Regions from separate parts of the Thalassotalea agarivorans genome, predicted to be linked through region 2. Evidence: predicted binding sites of a transcription regulator. Region 2 holds the regulator's gene; the other holds the start of a gene.
What was found. Region 2 encodes sigma-54, which starts transcription at its own class of promoters, with help from an activator protein. Its sites were predicted from a motif close to GTTGGCACGNNNNTNGNNT; they were not measured.
Positions count from the first base shown of each region.

Region 1 (7,983 bases), 1.3 Mb from region 2:
TAACGTTAATGACATGTTTTCATACATTACCATTGGGCGCGCAGGGTTTATCATGACATTGTTTTCTTCCATTAATTCTACCAACATGCCTGGGAATGTTTGACCTGAAAAGGCAACATAGGCTTGAATCAAATCATGGGTCAATGCGTCGTCTTTAATGCTATTACCTGAGCAGTTGATACCGACATATTCTTTGTCGTTAACATCAGTAACAAAGCTTTCGCTCTCTAGCTGCGTTGGGAAATTAAGCGGCGTGTCATCAGACACCATACCGGAGAATGTAAAACGCATATTTTGATGGATGCCACAACGCTTTAAAACGATAGCAAATAACAGATCGCCAGGCACAACAAAACGCTTCGCATCATGATCATGAAGCGGGTTAAAATCGTTTGCCACTTGTTTTGCAAAGCTGCAACCATGCGCTCTTTTAAATACAATTTGTTCGTCGTTTTGCTCAAAAAATTGCTCTAAAAACATACTACTTTTACATCTCGCTGGTTAAAAAACTGGCGCATATTAGCAAGAAGAAAGCAAAAAATCGAAGGTTTATTTACTGGGCAGACCAGTAAAATCAAGGGGTTGAGCGAACACGTGTACGTTGAGCTACTGTTTTTCGGCGACCAAAAGCTCTTTCTTTTGTTTGGACAATTGTTTGATTTGATACTCTCGTTTATAGGCCGCTATTTTGTCGCTGCACGCTTCTGTATAAGCAAGTGTGACTGGTCGCCTTGCTCTTGTATATTTAGCGCCTTTTTTATTGCAGGAGTTATGTTCATCTATTCGTTTTGTGGGATTAGTGGTGACACCTGTGTAAAGACTATTGTCGGCGCAGCGCACCATGTAAACATACCAATTGGACATTAAATGCTTTGTATTTGAGATCAACTAGCTGATAATGACATGAAACAGAATAACTAAAAAGTAAAACATGAAGCTATTAGCAAGTGGCCCAATTCGTAAAATGAAAACCGCGTTAGACAATGGGCAAGTCCAATATTCTCTTCCTGTAGGCGATTCCTTAGTTGCGATGAATGAATTGATCGGGCAAACGGTTAATATTCATTTTCTAAATGAAATTCGTTGTCAGCACTGTGATCGAAAAACCAAAAAAAGCTATTCCCAAGGTTACTGCTTCCCGTGTATGCAATCATTAGCCCGATGCGATATGTGTATCATGAAACCTGAAACTTGCCATTTTGAAAAAGGTACATGCAGGGAGCCTGAGTGGGGCCAAGAAAACTGCATGATTCCTCATTATGTTTATTTAGCCAATACATCAGGGTTAAAGGTGGGTATTACTCGCCATTCCCAAATACCCACAAGATGGTGCGACCAAGGTGCGACCCAAGCGTTACCGATATTTAAAGTGGCATCTCGCATTCAATCGGGACTAGTTGAAACTGCATTAGCCGAATTTATAGCTGACAAAACTAATTGGCGAGCCATGTTAAAAGGAAATAATGAAGCCATAGATTTAAAGGCCAAAGCGAGTGAGCTTATTCCCTTAATAGCTGAGCGTTTGTCGCAACTCAAACTCACTTATGGCAGTGACGCTATTGAACAGCTCGACGAAGATATTATTGATTTGGATTTTCCGGTAACTGAATTTCCGACAAAGATAACGTCATTTAATTTAGATAAAGCGCCTATTGTATCGGGCGTTTTGCAGGGGATTAAAGGTCAATACTTGTTGCTTGATACAGGTGTCATCAATATGCGTAAGTTTACTTCGTACTTTGTCGATTTTTCCGTCGAGTCGTCAACCAATCAACAACAAACATTGCAAATATAATATAAGTACAGGCTAGGGCGATTTGACCTAGCCTAGTGTAAAACTTACTACTCGCGCCACCGTCACCCAAACTCGCGCCAGATACAATAATAATCATAGTAGTTAATGCCATGGTATATATCGGTGCGAGCTTATCTTCTTTCAATATTTTTAATGTGAACAAGCAAATAGCGCTCGCGTAGACCAATATGGCAAAGGTGTAGTTAGGCGCAATAATTAAAAAGTTATAGACAACTATCGCGGCAACACCGCCTAATGCATTACCTATCAGTAAAGCTTTTGCGCCTTGTACACCGGCAACAATATCGGGCTTTAATGCCATAATCGCAATAAACACTATTACGAGAATACCACCCGTTAAGTTGTTGAATAAAAAGAACGCAAGCATCGGGATAATCAGCACTGTGGTAAGCATGGCTAATTTGGTTTTTGTCGCTTTATCGAGTTGTGCTTGCGCTGTTTTTTTAGCTGCTGGGCTAGTGCCTTTAATAAAAAGCTCATTACTTATCATGGCAATGGTTAAGGCGATTAAGCAGGAGAATAAAAGCCCCAAGGTTACCTGTGTTACAAGAGCAGGGTGCATAAACGACAGTAAAGGCACCAAGGTTAGGCCTACTAATAACATAGTGATGACAAACTCATTGCCGCCTGAATTAGCCCAGTAAGCTATCCAAAACACAATAAGCGTGCAGCACATCATAAAAACTATTGGGTATTGCACCAGAACTTTTGTAAATAAAATGGCCAGGATAAATGCTGTCGCTATTACCATTAATATTGACACTAAAAGCTTGAGCGGTATACGCGGTGTGCCAGGAGCCAAAAATTTAGCGGTGAATACTGGCGCAACGAAAGACAGCGGCCAGTTAATGGCGTAGGCGAGGGCAATTGATAGTGTGACGCCAAAGACAAAACGCAAGAATTGCCATTCTCGCGTTGTCAGTTCGCTTCGACTACCCAGTTTTAAAATCATCTCGTCGGCGTTGCTTTAATAAATGTAAGAAAACCAGCTAATCAATCGAATATAGACTTTGCCTAACGCATTAAATACAAAGTTGTTGCCGGTGTAGGTGATAACGTCTGCCTGACCACCTTCTCTTAACTGACCGATTGCCCTTGGATCGTCAAATTTGATGATCACGGTGAAGCGCTGAGGGTCTCGCATCCAGCTAGTAGATTTCTCAGGCACTGGTAAGCTACCGGGTTTGCTCTTATCAAAGTCGACACCATAACCTACGCTTTGAATCGTGCCGGAAATCACTTTACCTGGCAGAGCATCAAGCACAATATCAACGCTGTCGCCTTTATCAATATTGGCTAAATTATTTTCACGATATGATGCTTCGATCCACACATAGTCACTAGAAATATAAGTCATCACCTGACTACCTGCTTTAGCGTAATACCCTTCATATACTTTGGCATACGAAATTGCGCCGCGACCTGGTGCATTAATTTTGGTGCGTTCTAGGTTTAATTCCGCTAATCGCAATTGCGCCATTGCACTTTGTACTTTCGCGTTTTCTTGACCTGTTTGACCAAGGGTTTGTTTAGCTTGTTCATACGCGGCTTTTGCATTTGCTACATTTTGCTCTGCTTGCGCGAGTTGGCTTCTCGCTCTATCAGCATCAGAAAAGCTGACAACGCCTTGCGCTTCAAGCGGCAAAATACGATTGGCATTGGCTTGCTTCAATGATAAGTCAGCTTCTGCTTTAGCAACGCTAGCCTCCGCTGCTGCTACCGAGGCGGTATTAGCACCAACTTCCTGACCCGCTAACTCAAGTGACGCACGTGCTTGTTGCTGGGCAAGTACATAGTCCCTGTTATCAATTTCAAACAGCGGGTCACCAAGATTAACGACTTTGTCTCCACCGACATGAATCTTGGTGATGGTGCCGGATACTTCAGGCACTATTGGGATAACAAAAGCGCGTACTCGCGCATTATCCGTTATTGGCGTGATGCGATCGCTGACCAAATACCAAACAAAATATAGGCCTGCGATAATCAATACCATCTTGGTAAACTTATGGGTAAAGTCCTTTTTATTTTCTTGTGTCGCGTTCTCTGCCACTTCTTGCTCAGCCGCGTTGCTTTCTGACATTAGCTTTCCTCTTGCTGTGCACTATATTCGGTTTCGAGCCAATCAATTAACAATTGATATCCTAATGCCAGCACAACTGCACCAGCGAATAGACCAATAATGCCTGATGCCATCATCCCGCCAAGTGCGCCGAGTAAAATAACCAGCATAGGTGTATCCATGCCACGTCCCAAAAACATAGGTTTTAAAAATGCGTCACTACCACTAACAATAATGGCATATACGAGGAATATGATTGCCGGTGTGGTGTCTGCGATTGAAAAATAATATGCAGCGATAGGGCCAAGCACGATAATCGGAGGTAGTTGCATTATGGCAAATAGCAACACGAGTAACACCCAAACACCAGCACCAGGAATACCGGCAAACATTAAGCCTATCCCCGATAAAAAGGCTTGAATAGCGGCGACACCCAAAATACCTACAGCGACACTGCGTACCGTTAGTATTGAGGTTTCAAGTGCTTTGTTGCCGTGCTCTTCACCCATTAGCGTTTTGAACACCATAATACAGCCTTGCTGACAGGCTTGTGCTTTTACTAAAAATACGGCGGCAATTATCAGCGACAACACCATCTGTAATACCGTTGCGCCAATGCCTGCGATTGCACCAAAAAGGCCCGATAAAGCATTTTTAATTTGGTCAATGTGCTTTATAAAAAAGTCCTGAATGTCGGCATTAGCGTCGCTCCATAAGGTATACAGTTTTTCACCCACTAATGGCCAGTCTTTTACACTTTCGCCAGGCGGCGGAACCTCTAACGTACCTGCTTGCGATTCTTCCATGACGTAAGTAGCACTTTCGATGGTTGAAGTAGCAAAAATTGCTGAAGGTACAACAAGCAGGGCAATACCTATAAGTGCTATTAATGTAGCGCTTGTCTTTTCTCGTTTTCCTAACGCTCTACTGAGTTTTTTGTGAGCAGGAAATAAGGCAATGGCTAAAATAGCCGCCCAAACAAGAGGCAAGATAAAGGGTTTTAAAACGGTGTAGCAAACATACAAAGTCAAAAAAAGTGCTGCGACTTTGACTGATGTATCAATAATCTGTTTTGTATTATTCATTTGCAAAACGTTCCTTTTTTTAGTGGTGTTGTCTCGCATTCATACGAGAGCCAACAAGGCTCGCAACAAGTATTGCGATATAAAACTGACCGACAACGGCCTGCATGTAAACAAAAAAGCGGGACAAAGGTATCGCTGGTGTTATGTCGCCAAAACCCAATGTAGTTAAGGTAACAAAAGAAAAATAGACAAATTCGGGTAACAGCAAATACCAATGCGTTTGATGTTGTAAATTATTAAAGGCTTCTGGGAAAAATATTTCTATTAGCGAGTAAATAAGTGCCCATATCAGTCCCATCAATAAGTAGAGGCATATAGCTCCAAGAATTTTGTTGCCGTCAACGTCACCGGTGAAAAGCACTTGTCGAGCTGTTTTATAGGCTGTGCTAATAAAAAAGATAAGCATAAGTGACAGCAGTAAATAATCACCACCGACGCTGTCGACGAGGTAAGTTGTCCAAGCTGTAACGATAATAGCGACAGGAAAAACAGCAGCTCGCCTTAATATGTGTTTGTCTTTCTCTACTCCCCAAACAGCTACTAGTAAAGTGATCACTGTGGTGGACTGCATCAAATGCTGCACAGCACTAGAGAAAAACTGTTGCGCCAATGCCATGCCTAGCAACAACAAGATTAAAGCAAAGGTTAAGTAAACAAAATTATCGCGTTGACTCATATGGTGTCGCATGAAAAACCCCGACTTATTAGCGCGTTATCTATTCTTTTATTCTCTAGTGTAAAGCCTTTGTTAAGTATGTAAAGCGCTGGTTATAACAGCGCCTATTTTGCCGACGCACCATGATCAACCATTCACACCTATGTTGGTGCACATATTTGGTGCACGCGCTGCGCAATTTTACATGGTGATTTACTTAAGTTGCTGTAATTAAACGCTTTTAATTACTTGGCACGTGAATTGTTTAATAACAGCGAAACTATAATAAAGGGGTAGATAATGAAACTCATAAACGCAATCATAAAGCCTTTTAAGCTTGACGATGTTCGTGAAGCTATTTCAGAGGTTGGTGTTGAAGGCCTTACGGTCAGCGAAGTTAAGGGATTTGGCCGTCAAAAAGGTCACACGGAATTGTATCGTGGTGCAGAATATCAAGTAGATTTCTTACCAAAAGTAAAATTAGAAATTGCAGTAAATGATGACTTAGTAGAGCGCTTAGTAGAAGCGATCACAAAAGCTGCTTACACCGGCAAAATCGGTGACGGCAAGATATTTGTTTACGATTTAGAGCAAGCTGTGCGTATCCGTACAGGTGAATCAGATGTAGCGGCGCTGTAGGGGTAAAGTCATGGAACAAAATATAACAAACCTTCAATTTGCACTAGATACGTTTTACTTTCTAGTGTGTGGTGCATTGGTTATGTGGATGGCAGCGGGTTTCGCTATGCTAGAAGCAGGCCTTGTTCGCGCTAAAAACACAGCAGAAATTTTAACTAAAAACGTAGCCTTGTTTGCTATTTCTTGCACCATGTTCATGGTGTGTGGTTACCACATCATGTATGGCGGTAATGATTTTGGCTTCTTCCTATCAAATATGGGCGCGGCAGAAGATTTATCATATGCTAAGCCAGCTGACTTTTTCTTCCAGGTAGTATTTGTTGCAACAGCAATGTCTATTGTTTCTGGTGCGGTTGCTGAGCGTATGAAGCTATGGGCATTTTTAGCCTTTACCGTTGTAATGACTGGTTTTATCTATCCAATGGAAGGTTCTTGGACATGGGGTGGTCAATCTGTTTTCGGTCTATTCCAAATCAAAGGAATTGAAGGTGCAGGGGAAAATGGCATATTTGATTTCCAAGATTTTGCTGGTTCAGGTATCGTACACATGGCAGGTGCTGCGGCAGCATTAGCAGGTGTATTGTTACTTGGTGCTCGTAAAGGCAAATATACTGCTGATGGTAAAGTAAACGCGATTCCTGGCGCAAACTTACCACTAGCAACATTAGGTACATTTATCCTTTGGATGGGTTGGTTCGGTTTTAACGGTGGTTCTCAATTAATCGTTTCAACATCTGACGACGCTTCTGCGGTTGCAATGATCTTTCTAAACACTAACGCGGCAGCAGCAGGTGGCGCAATTGGTGCATTATTGTTAGCTAAAATATTGTTTAAGAAAGCCGACCTTACTATGGCATTAAACGGCGCATTAGCAGGTTTAGTTGCTATTACAGCAGAACCATCTACACCTACAGCATTGCAAGCCACTATCTTTGGCGCAATCGGTGGTGTAATCGTTGTGTTCTCAATTGTCGGTTTAGACAAACTTAAGATTGACGATCCTGTGGGTGCTATCTCTGTTCACGGTGTAGTAGGTCTATTTGGCCTACTTATCGTTCCACTGACAAATGATGCGGCTTCTTTTGGTATGCAATTGTTAGGTGCACTTACTATTTTTGTATGGGTATTTGTTACAAGCTTGATTGTTTGGGCTATCCTGAAAGCTGTTATTGGAATTCGCGTAAGCGAAGAAGAAGAGTACGAAGGTGTTGATAAGTCTGATTGCGGCTTAGAAGCTTACCCAGAGTTTACTCGCAGCTAATCACTCGATAATGTTGTTATAAAAAGCAGCCTTTAGGCTGCTTTTTTTATGTCTAGCGGATTGATAGATAAAGATTAAATATTTTAAATGTGTAGTATACAATGTAGGTATACCGTTTTTACCAACAAGCCTTTTAGGAAAAACACTATGGCAATAGAACAATTTGGCATTTGCTCGGAACCAAATCTTCATGGCTATTATTTGTTGTTTAATGTAATGGATGATAGAGACGATGAGGTGAGAGCTATCGTGGCGAGTCTGCCAGAAGTCTTTGATCGTTTCGGCGATCGTTTCTCCGAATCAAATGTAAACTGTGTTGTTGCTATTGGTGCGAGCTACTGGGATGACTTCTTTCCACAAGCTAGGCCGAAAGGGCTAGCACCTTTCTTAGGTATGGAAAACGAAGATAGAATTGCACCGGCTGTTGGGTATGACATTTATGTTGAGGTGCGCAGCGACCGTTTT
Region 1 is NZ_AP027363.1:2,605,589-2,613,571, reverse strand. Features, by position in the region: gene QUD85_RS11925 (DUF3581 family protein) at 1-480, opposite strand, end outside; gene QUD85_RS11920 (GIY-YIG nuclease family protein) at 607-864, opposite strand; gene QUD85_RS11915 (DUF2797 domain-containing protein) at 932-1,795, shown strand; gene QUD85_RS11910 (DUF2955 domain-containing protein) at 1,728-2,768, opposite strand; gene QUD85_RS11905 (HlyD family secretion protein) at 2,784-3,899, opposite strand; gene QUD85_RS11900 (AI-2E family transporter) at 3,899-4,963, opposite strand; gene QUD85_RS11895 (potassium channel family protein) at 4,983-5,651, opposite strand; gene glnK (P-II family nitrogen regulator) at 5,919-6,257, shown strand; gene QUD85_RS11885 (ammonium transporter) at 6,268-7,518, shown strand; gene QUD85_RS11880 (Dyp-type peroxidase) at 7,666-7,983, shown strand, end outside.
Region 1: glnK (P-II family nitrogen regulator) is a predicted target of sigma-54. The motif match lies at 5,867-5,885, and genes of this name have one in related genera.

Region 2 (7,983 bases):
AAGTTATCAAGCGAAGGGATGCGTGAAACTCAAATTGAAACAGTTTGGGGTAAAGGTTACATCCTTAACGAACGCAAAGCTGCTTAAGCAGAAAATGTTTAAAAAAGGCGCCAATAGGCGCCTTTTTTATTGCACCTTGCGCGATTTTTGCTCATATTAAATACAGTTAACTTATCGCTACAAGAGTGAAAGAGGGTATATGCCAGAGCAAGCTAAGGTGCTGTTAATCGTTGATGACGAACCTAGTAACATCGATATTGTGAAGCAGTTGATGCCAGCTCAATATAAGTTAAAAGCTGCAAAGTCAGGTATGTTAGCTGAAAAAATATGCGCTAAAGCGATGCCTGATGTCATCTTAATGGACGTGCAAATGCCCGAGCAGTCTGGCATTGAAACCGTAGCACACATTCGCGCGCTACCAGATGGCGATAAAACGACTATAATCTATGCAACAGGTAGTCCGCTGCCTGAAGGGACACCACCCGAGCAAGGAGTACTGCTCAAGCCTATAGAAAAAGAACAATTTTTAGCATTAATTGAGGCGTGAGGAAGATACATTGAGTGAACTACAAACCATTCTTGTTGTAGACGATAATCCAGATAATATTGACGTTCTTACCGGTATATTGAGGCCTTATTATAAGGTTAAAGCGGCAATCAATGGCAAATTAGCATTAAAAATAGCCTCATCAAAAGCCAAACCAGATTTAATTCTACTTGATATCATGATGCCCGAAATCGATGGTTATCAGGTATGTAAGGAACTAAAAGCCAACCCTGTAACACGCCATATTCCGGTAATATTTGTCACCGCAAAAACTGAAATTGAAGATGAAAAACAAGGCTTTGAATTAGGGGCTGTCGATTACATCACAAAACCGGTTAGCATGCCGATTGTGTTAGCTCGTATCAAAACACATTTAGCTTTGTACGATCAGCAAAGAGCCTTAGAAGACCAAGTTAAAGAGCGCACAGAACAAATTGAACATACGCGCGCTGAAATTATTAAACGACTTGGCCGAGCGGCAGAATACAAAGACAATGAAACCGGCATGCACGTTATTCGCATGTCTTACTATTCAAAGTTCTTGGCGCAAAAAATTGGCTGTGATGATAGTTGGACAGAATTATTGTTTAACGCCGCCCCGATGCACGATATAGGCAAAATAGGTATACCCGATGCGGTATTACTTAAGCCCGGGAAGTTAAACGATGAAGAATGGGTGATCATGCAAAAGCATGTCCAGTATGGCGCCGATATTTTAGGAACTGACGATTCAGAATTACTGTCACTAGCGCGAGAGGTAGCTTTGTATCATCATGAAAAATGGAATGGTAAAGGTTATCCGCATGGCTTGAGCGGCGAGGATATTCCATTAAGTGCCAGGATAGTTGCTTTGGCAGATGTATTTGATGCTTTAACGTCGGTGCGGCCTTATAAAGAAGCTTGGCCGATTGAAAAAGTAGAAGCGCTTTTTAAAGAAGAAGCTGGGCAGCACTTTGATCCTGCACTAGTGCCAGAGTTTTTAGCATGTATGCCGCAAATCAAAGAGATAATGTCGAAATATTCGGATGACAAAGAAGCAGAAACATTTGGCTTAACTGAGTAGCTGCATTAGCCAAGGAGTAAGGTTGCTGTCCCTAAAAATGCAAAGATACCGACAACGTCTGTACAAGCCATTAATATAACGCCCCCTGCCAGTGCAGGGTCAATTTTCATTTTCTTTAAGAACAGCGGTACGGCTACGCCTGCAATCGCGGCACACATCATATTAACCATCATGGCAAAGCCTATAACAGCGCCTAGCATAATATCTTGACGCCACAAGGTCACGATACCAGCTATTAGCGTCGCCCAAATAACCCCGTTTAATATGCCAACAGAAAGCTCTTTAGTAAAAAGTGCCTTGGCGTTTGAGTCACCTATATGTCCAAGCGCTATACCACGCACAACAAGCGTAAAGGTTTGATTGCCAGCAATACCACCCATACTTGGTACTAAGGTATTTAGTACCGCAAGGATCGCCAATTGCCCAAGAATATCTTCAAACATACTTGATACGGATACAGCAAACAGTGCGGTACATAAATTGACTAAAAGCCAGACCGAACGTTGCTTTGTACTTTTAACTACAGGGGCAAAGGTATCAGCTTCGTCGTCAAGACCAGCCATACTCATCATCGAGTGCTCAGCATCTTCTCGAATAATATCGATAACATCATCAACGGTAATACGACCAAGTAAATGCCCTTGTTCGTCGATGACAGGCGCAGATAACCAGTCATAACGTTCAAACAACTGTGCGACATCGGTATCCGGCATGTCAGCCGCTATTGCTTCAATGTCTGAATCTATTAAGGTTGATACCACTACATCGGGTTTGGTTGTAACTATGGTGGCGAGTGTTACTGCACCAATGAAGCGATCGTGTCTATCAACCACGTAAAAAGAATCGGTTGACTCTGGTAGTTCACCTTTTAGTCTCAAATAACGCAATACCACATCAACCGTCACATCTGGACGAATGGTGATGGTATCGGTATTCATGATACCGCCAGCGGTTTCCTCAGCATAAGACAGCGCCGCTTCAACTCTGCCTCTATCTTGAGAGTCCATAGAACTCAACACTTCTTGATAAACTGAATCTGGCAGGGTTCTGAGGACTTCGGCTAAGTCATCGACGTCCATGCCTTCTGTGACTTCCGCGAGTTCCTCAGGTGCAATACTTTTTAGAATACCCTTACGAACTTCTTCACTTAGTTCTTCTAGTACTTCACCTTGGTCATCGGCGTCGACAAGTTGCCATAAGATCATACGGCTTTTTGCTGGGGAGGATTCTAGTAGTAGGGCAAGGTCGTATGCGGGCATGCTTTGCAAAAGTTTACGCACGTAGACAAACATACCGCTGCCTAACGCCTCGTTTACTTGCTGCAATCGCTGCTGACTGTATTCTTGCTCTGAAATTTCCGGCATATCCCTACCTTGCGTTCACCGGGTTAAGACCTGCTGCCTACTAGGCATACGTTAAATCAACATTGTTGCACTTAGATGACAGCAACGAGCACTGAATTAACGCTTATTATTGTTTGCAAGTTTATCTTAACTCACTGGTATTTTCAGCTTTTTTCTTATGCTGTTAGGGATTTCAAGGTGGGTTTTATAGGTGCGGATAAAAAGTTCTGATAGCAGGGAGAGTGGCAAAAAACGTGAAAAAACACGAACGTCTAAGATAACGAGTTGAAAGGTTATTCTTCTTCGTCGAAATTGTCGCTGAACAACTGGCATACCGCGGCAAGGGCTTGCGCCGCATCTTTACCTTCGGTTTCAACCGTGACTTGCTTACCTTGGCTACCCGCTAACAACATAATGCCCATAATTGAACTCGCGTCTGCCGTGCTACCGGCGAGTGTTACTGCAACCTTAGATTCAAATTGTTGGCATAATTGCGCTAATTTAGTGGCGGCGCGAGCGTGTAAACCAAGCTTATTGGTTATAATCACATCGCGTGAAAGTTTCGACATAGCTAAGTACTTTTTACATCAATATCGCGATGACGTGTTTGAATGTCATCATATTCTTTAGACAGCGCTTCAGCGAGTTTTTCTGCACAATATACACTGCGATGTTTACCGCCTGTGCAACCTATCGCAATTGTTAAGTAGCTGCGATTGTTTCGCTCCAAGTGAGGTAGCCAGGTACTCATAAACCCCTGGATTTGCCAAATAAACTTAGTCACGATCGGCTCAGCGACCAGAAAATCTTGCACTTGTTTGTCTAACCCTGTGTAGGCACGCAGCTCTTTCTCCCAAAACGGGTTGGGTAAAAAGCGTGCATCAAACACAAAGTCAGCATCTTGCGGCATACCGTGCTTAAAGCCAAACGATTGAAACACAATCACCATATTGCCGGACTTTTTCCCGAGTATCCGTTCGCGAACGGTATCAGCGAGTTGATGGGGCGTAAGCTGACTGGTGTTAATGAAATGATTAGCACGTGATGAAATTGGTTCGAGTAAACTTTTCTCCGCTTGTATTGCTTGATCAAGCGCCATGTTCTCGCGAATCAGTGGGTGCAAACGCCTAGTTTCACTAAAGCGTTTGGTTAAATCACTGTCGTCAGCATCTAAGAAAATGATTTGCAGCTCGACCGTCTCAGGTAAGTAATCTAGTACATCTGATACGTCATTAGGATCGGCCGGTAAGTTTCGAACATCAATACTGACTGCTACGTGCTCATAGTCATTGATAACAGAGTGCGTAAGCGCCGGCAGTAAATTGACAGGGATGTTATCTACGCAGTAATAACCCAAATCTTCTAGAACACGCAGAGCTACTGATTTACCTGAGCCTGAACGTCCACTAACAATCAGTAATTTCATCATTTATCAGTCGTCGCTAATAGTTCGTACAATGCTTCGCTAGAATCGCATTGGCGAATGAGTTTGCAAAATTGTTTATCAGAAAACATTTTTGCAATGTCTTGCAAGGTTGATAAATGTTGATTACATGCATCTTCAGGCACAAACAAAGCGATGAATATATCAACGGGACGATTATCAATTGCATCAAAATCAACCCCACTTTCAGAGGTTAACAACACAGCTGTTGGCTGGTTACCACAGGGCAGTTTGCCATGAGGTATGGCAATACCATTGCCGATGCCCGTGCTACTTGTTTTTTCACGCTCGATGAGACACATCAATAATTCATGTTGGCTCAAACCATGAATTTGTTGTGCCGCTTTTTCACATATCTCATCTAAAATGCGCTTTTTACTTGTGCCTGTAGCATTACACACTATCGCATCTGGCGATAACAGCTGTTGTAGTTTCATAAGGTTAATGTTGTTTTAGTTTGCCTTTGTATTTTAATACTTGGCGGTCAAGTTTATCTACTAGTGTGTCGATAGATTTATACATATCTTCACTATCAGATTTTGCATGCACTTCAGTACCATTAAGGTGCAACGTAGCTTCTGCAATTTGATTTAATTTTTCGACAGTTAAAACAACATATACGTTGTTAATATGTTCGAAATGACGAGCTAATTTTTCAAATTTTTCGTCAACATAGTCTCGCATTGAATCCGTAACTTCTACGTGGTGACCTGATAGATTAATTTGCATAAACCTTTCCTCATGTTGATTTACTTGCTTACAGTAAACTTTTTCGTTGATTAGAAGGTGGGATAGACAAAGACTCTCGGTATTTGGCTATCGTTCTGCGTGCTACGTTAATGCCTTGCTCCGCAAGCACTTCCGCCATTTTACTGTCGCTCAGAGGTTTTGCTGGATTTTCTGCAGCAACGAGTTTTTTTATCAGTGCGCGTATCGCGGTTGATGAACACTCACCACCGTTTTCGGTACTGACATGGCTTGAAAAGAAATATTTGAGTTCAAAAATGCCGCGAGGTGTATGCATGTATTTCTGCGTGGTGACACGAGAAATGGTTGATTCATGCATATCGACCGCCTCTGCAATGTCGTTTAACACCATCGGGCGCATTGCTTCAGGACCATGCTCAAAAAAACCTTGCTGGCGCTGAACAATACAGTTAGACACTTTTAGCAGCGTATCGTTTCGGCTTTCTAAACTTTTAATAAACCATTTGGCTTCTTGCAAATGGGAACGGATAAATTGACTATCGTCTGTTGATTTCACCGATTTAGACATCGCAGCATAGTGCTGGTTAATTGACAGCTTAGGTGCTGTGTCAGGATTAAGTTCTACCACCCAACGACCATTTTTCTTAGTGACGGATACGTCCGGGATAACGTATTGCTCTTCTTCATTGATCACTGTTTCGCCAGGGCGAGGATCTAAGGTTTGAATCAGTCGCATCACTTCTCGAAGTTGATCTTCTTTCAATCGAGATTTGCGCATCAGTTGACGATAATCTTTGGCACCGAGTAGATCGATGTAATCGGTAATCACCATTTTACTCTCGTCAAGCCATGGGGTGTCATTGTCAAACTGGTTTAATTGAATCAACAAACATTCAGCTAATGAGCGGGCACCAACGCCGACAGGATCAAACATATTGATGCGTTTTAACACCGCTTCTACTTCATCTAACTCAACTTCTTCAAGCCCGACACTCTCGAGAATATCGTCTGTACTAATGGTGAGATAACCGGCGTCATCTATGGCGTCGATAATAGCGGTAGCAATGATACGGTCAGTGTCAGTAAATGGTGTTAGCTCCATTTGCCAAAACAAATGATCTTGTATCGAGTCAGAGGTGGCACCTTGGTAACTGTAGTCATCGTTGTTTGGCGCTAAACCGGTATTTGAGGTACCAGCACTAAAGCTTTCATCCCAAGTGCTATCGACAGATAGCTCCTGGGGTATATCATTAGCTTTCATTGCATCGGTTGTAGAAATTTCATCTGCAGTTAGCGCCGCGTCTTCACTGCCATCACCGGTAGCTTGCTGTGTTTGCTCACTATACGCACTCTCAAGATTATCCATCGCCTCATCGTTTTGCGAGGCCGAATTTTCGTCCATTTCAAGTAATGGGTTGGTATCTAACGCTTCTTGGATTTCCTGTTGCAAATCCATGGTCGACAATTGCAACAATTTGATCGCCTGCTGAAGCTGCGGCGTCATCGTTAAATGTTGACCAATTTTTAGTTGAAGCGAAGGGCGCATAGGGTGAATTTGTTCCTTTTACTGCTTACTGTTAACTATAGCTTGAATTGCTCGCCAAGGTATACATCTCGAACCTGCTGATTAGCCAAAATTTGATCTGCATTACCTTCTGCAATTAATTCTCCGCGACTCACTATGTAAGCGTGTTCACAAACATCTAGAGTTTCACGTACGTTATGGTCAGTAATGAGTATACCGATACCACGATTTTTCAAGTGAACAATGATGTTTTTGATATCACCAACCGAAATTGGATCGACACCTGCAAAAGGTTCGTCTAGCAAGATAAATTGAGGGTTAGCCGCAAGCGCACGTGCTATTTCTACTCGGCGACGTTCACCGCCAGACAGCGCCATACCTAAATTTTCGATAATATGGCCTATATTAAATTCTTCTACCAACTGATCTAGCGTTTGTTCACGCTCAACATCAGTTAAATCTTTGCGCGTTTGTAAAATCGCCATGATATTGTCGCGTACACTTAGCTTTCTAAAAATAGAAGCTTCTTGTGGTAGGTAGCCAATACCTGTCCTTGCGCGCTCGTGCATAGGTAGCAAGGTTAAATCTTTGTCATCTAAGGTGATGCTACCTTCATCGTTTGGTACTAAACCAACAATCATGTAAAACGACGTAGTTTTGCCTGCACCATTGGGGCCTAAAAGCCCTACAATTTGGCCTTGGCTTACTTTTAAACCAACATTCTTAACGACTTTTCGGCCTTTATAAGATTTTGCTAGACCTGTTGCTGTAAGTGTTGCAGCCATATTAATTCTTCTTTGGTAGCTCTTTAATTGTGGTAACTGTTTCGTTGTCACCTAGGCTTTTAGCTGTTTGCTTTTGGGTCAGCGTGTTGTAGGTGATAAAGTCTGCTTTAACCTCGATTGCATTGTCACTAAGTTGCGCATTACCGGTAATAGTGACAAGGTTTTTCGCAGGTTCATAAACTATCTTTTCGGCTTCCATTTCAACAAAATTATCTTCTAAGGTTTTTTCAAATCTTGCTGGTTTACCCTGCGCAGTATATACCTGATCACCTGTTTCAATATTTTGTTGCGCTTGCACTGTGTCAGCTGTAATTAACAATGTGCCTTGAACAATGCGCACATTATCTTGATAAATTACGATACGCTTTTTTAAATCACCTGATTGCTCATTAGACGTAATCTTCACCGGTTCAAAGGGCGCTTCGCTTGCTTCTTCTTCGGCTAGAACAAGATTAGTGTTGAGCAGCAAGGCTGCGAGTATCATGTGTAATTGTTTGGTCATGCTGTTGTAATGTCCAAATTTTAGTATTTAAGTTAACCGTTAATCCTGAGCCATAAACGGTAAAAC
Region 2 is NZ_AP027363.1:574,984-582,966, forward strand. Features, by position in the region: gene QUD85_RS02655 (response regulator transcription factor) at 1-87, shown strand, start outside; gene QUD85_RS02660 (response regulator) at 200-547, shown strand; gene QUD85_RS02665 (HD-GYP domain-containing protein) at 558-1,610, shown strand; gene mgtE (magnesium transporter) at 1,616-2,974, opposite strand; gene QUD85_RS02675 (HPr family phosphocarrier protein) at 3,247-3,522, opposite strand; gene rapZ (RNase adapter RapZ) at 3,525-4,379, opposite strand; gene ptsN (PTS IIA-like nitrogen regulatory protein PtsN) at 4,379-4,834, opposite strand; gene hpf (ribosome hibernation promoting factor) at 4,839-5,126, opposite strand; gene QUD85_RS02695 (RNA polymerase factor sigma-54) at 5,155-6,651, opposite strand; gene lptB (LPS export ABC transporter ATP-binding protein) at 6,687-7,415, opposite strand; gene lptA (lipopolysaccharide transport periplasmic protein LptA) at 7,417-7,917, opposite strand; gene lptC (LPS export ABC transporter periplasmic protein LptC) at 7,868-7,983, opposite strand, start outside.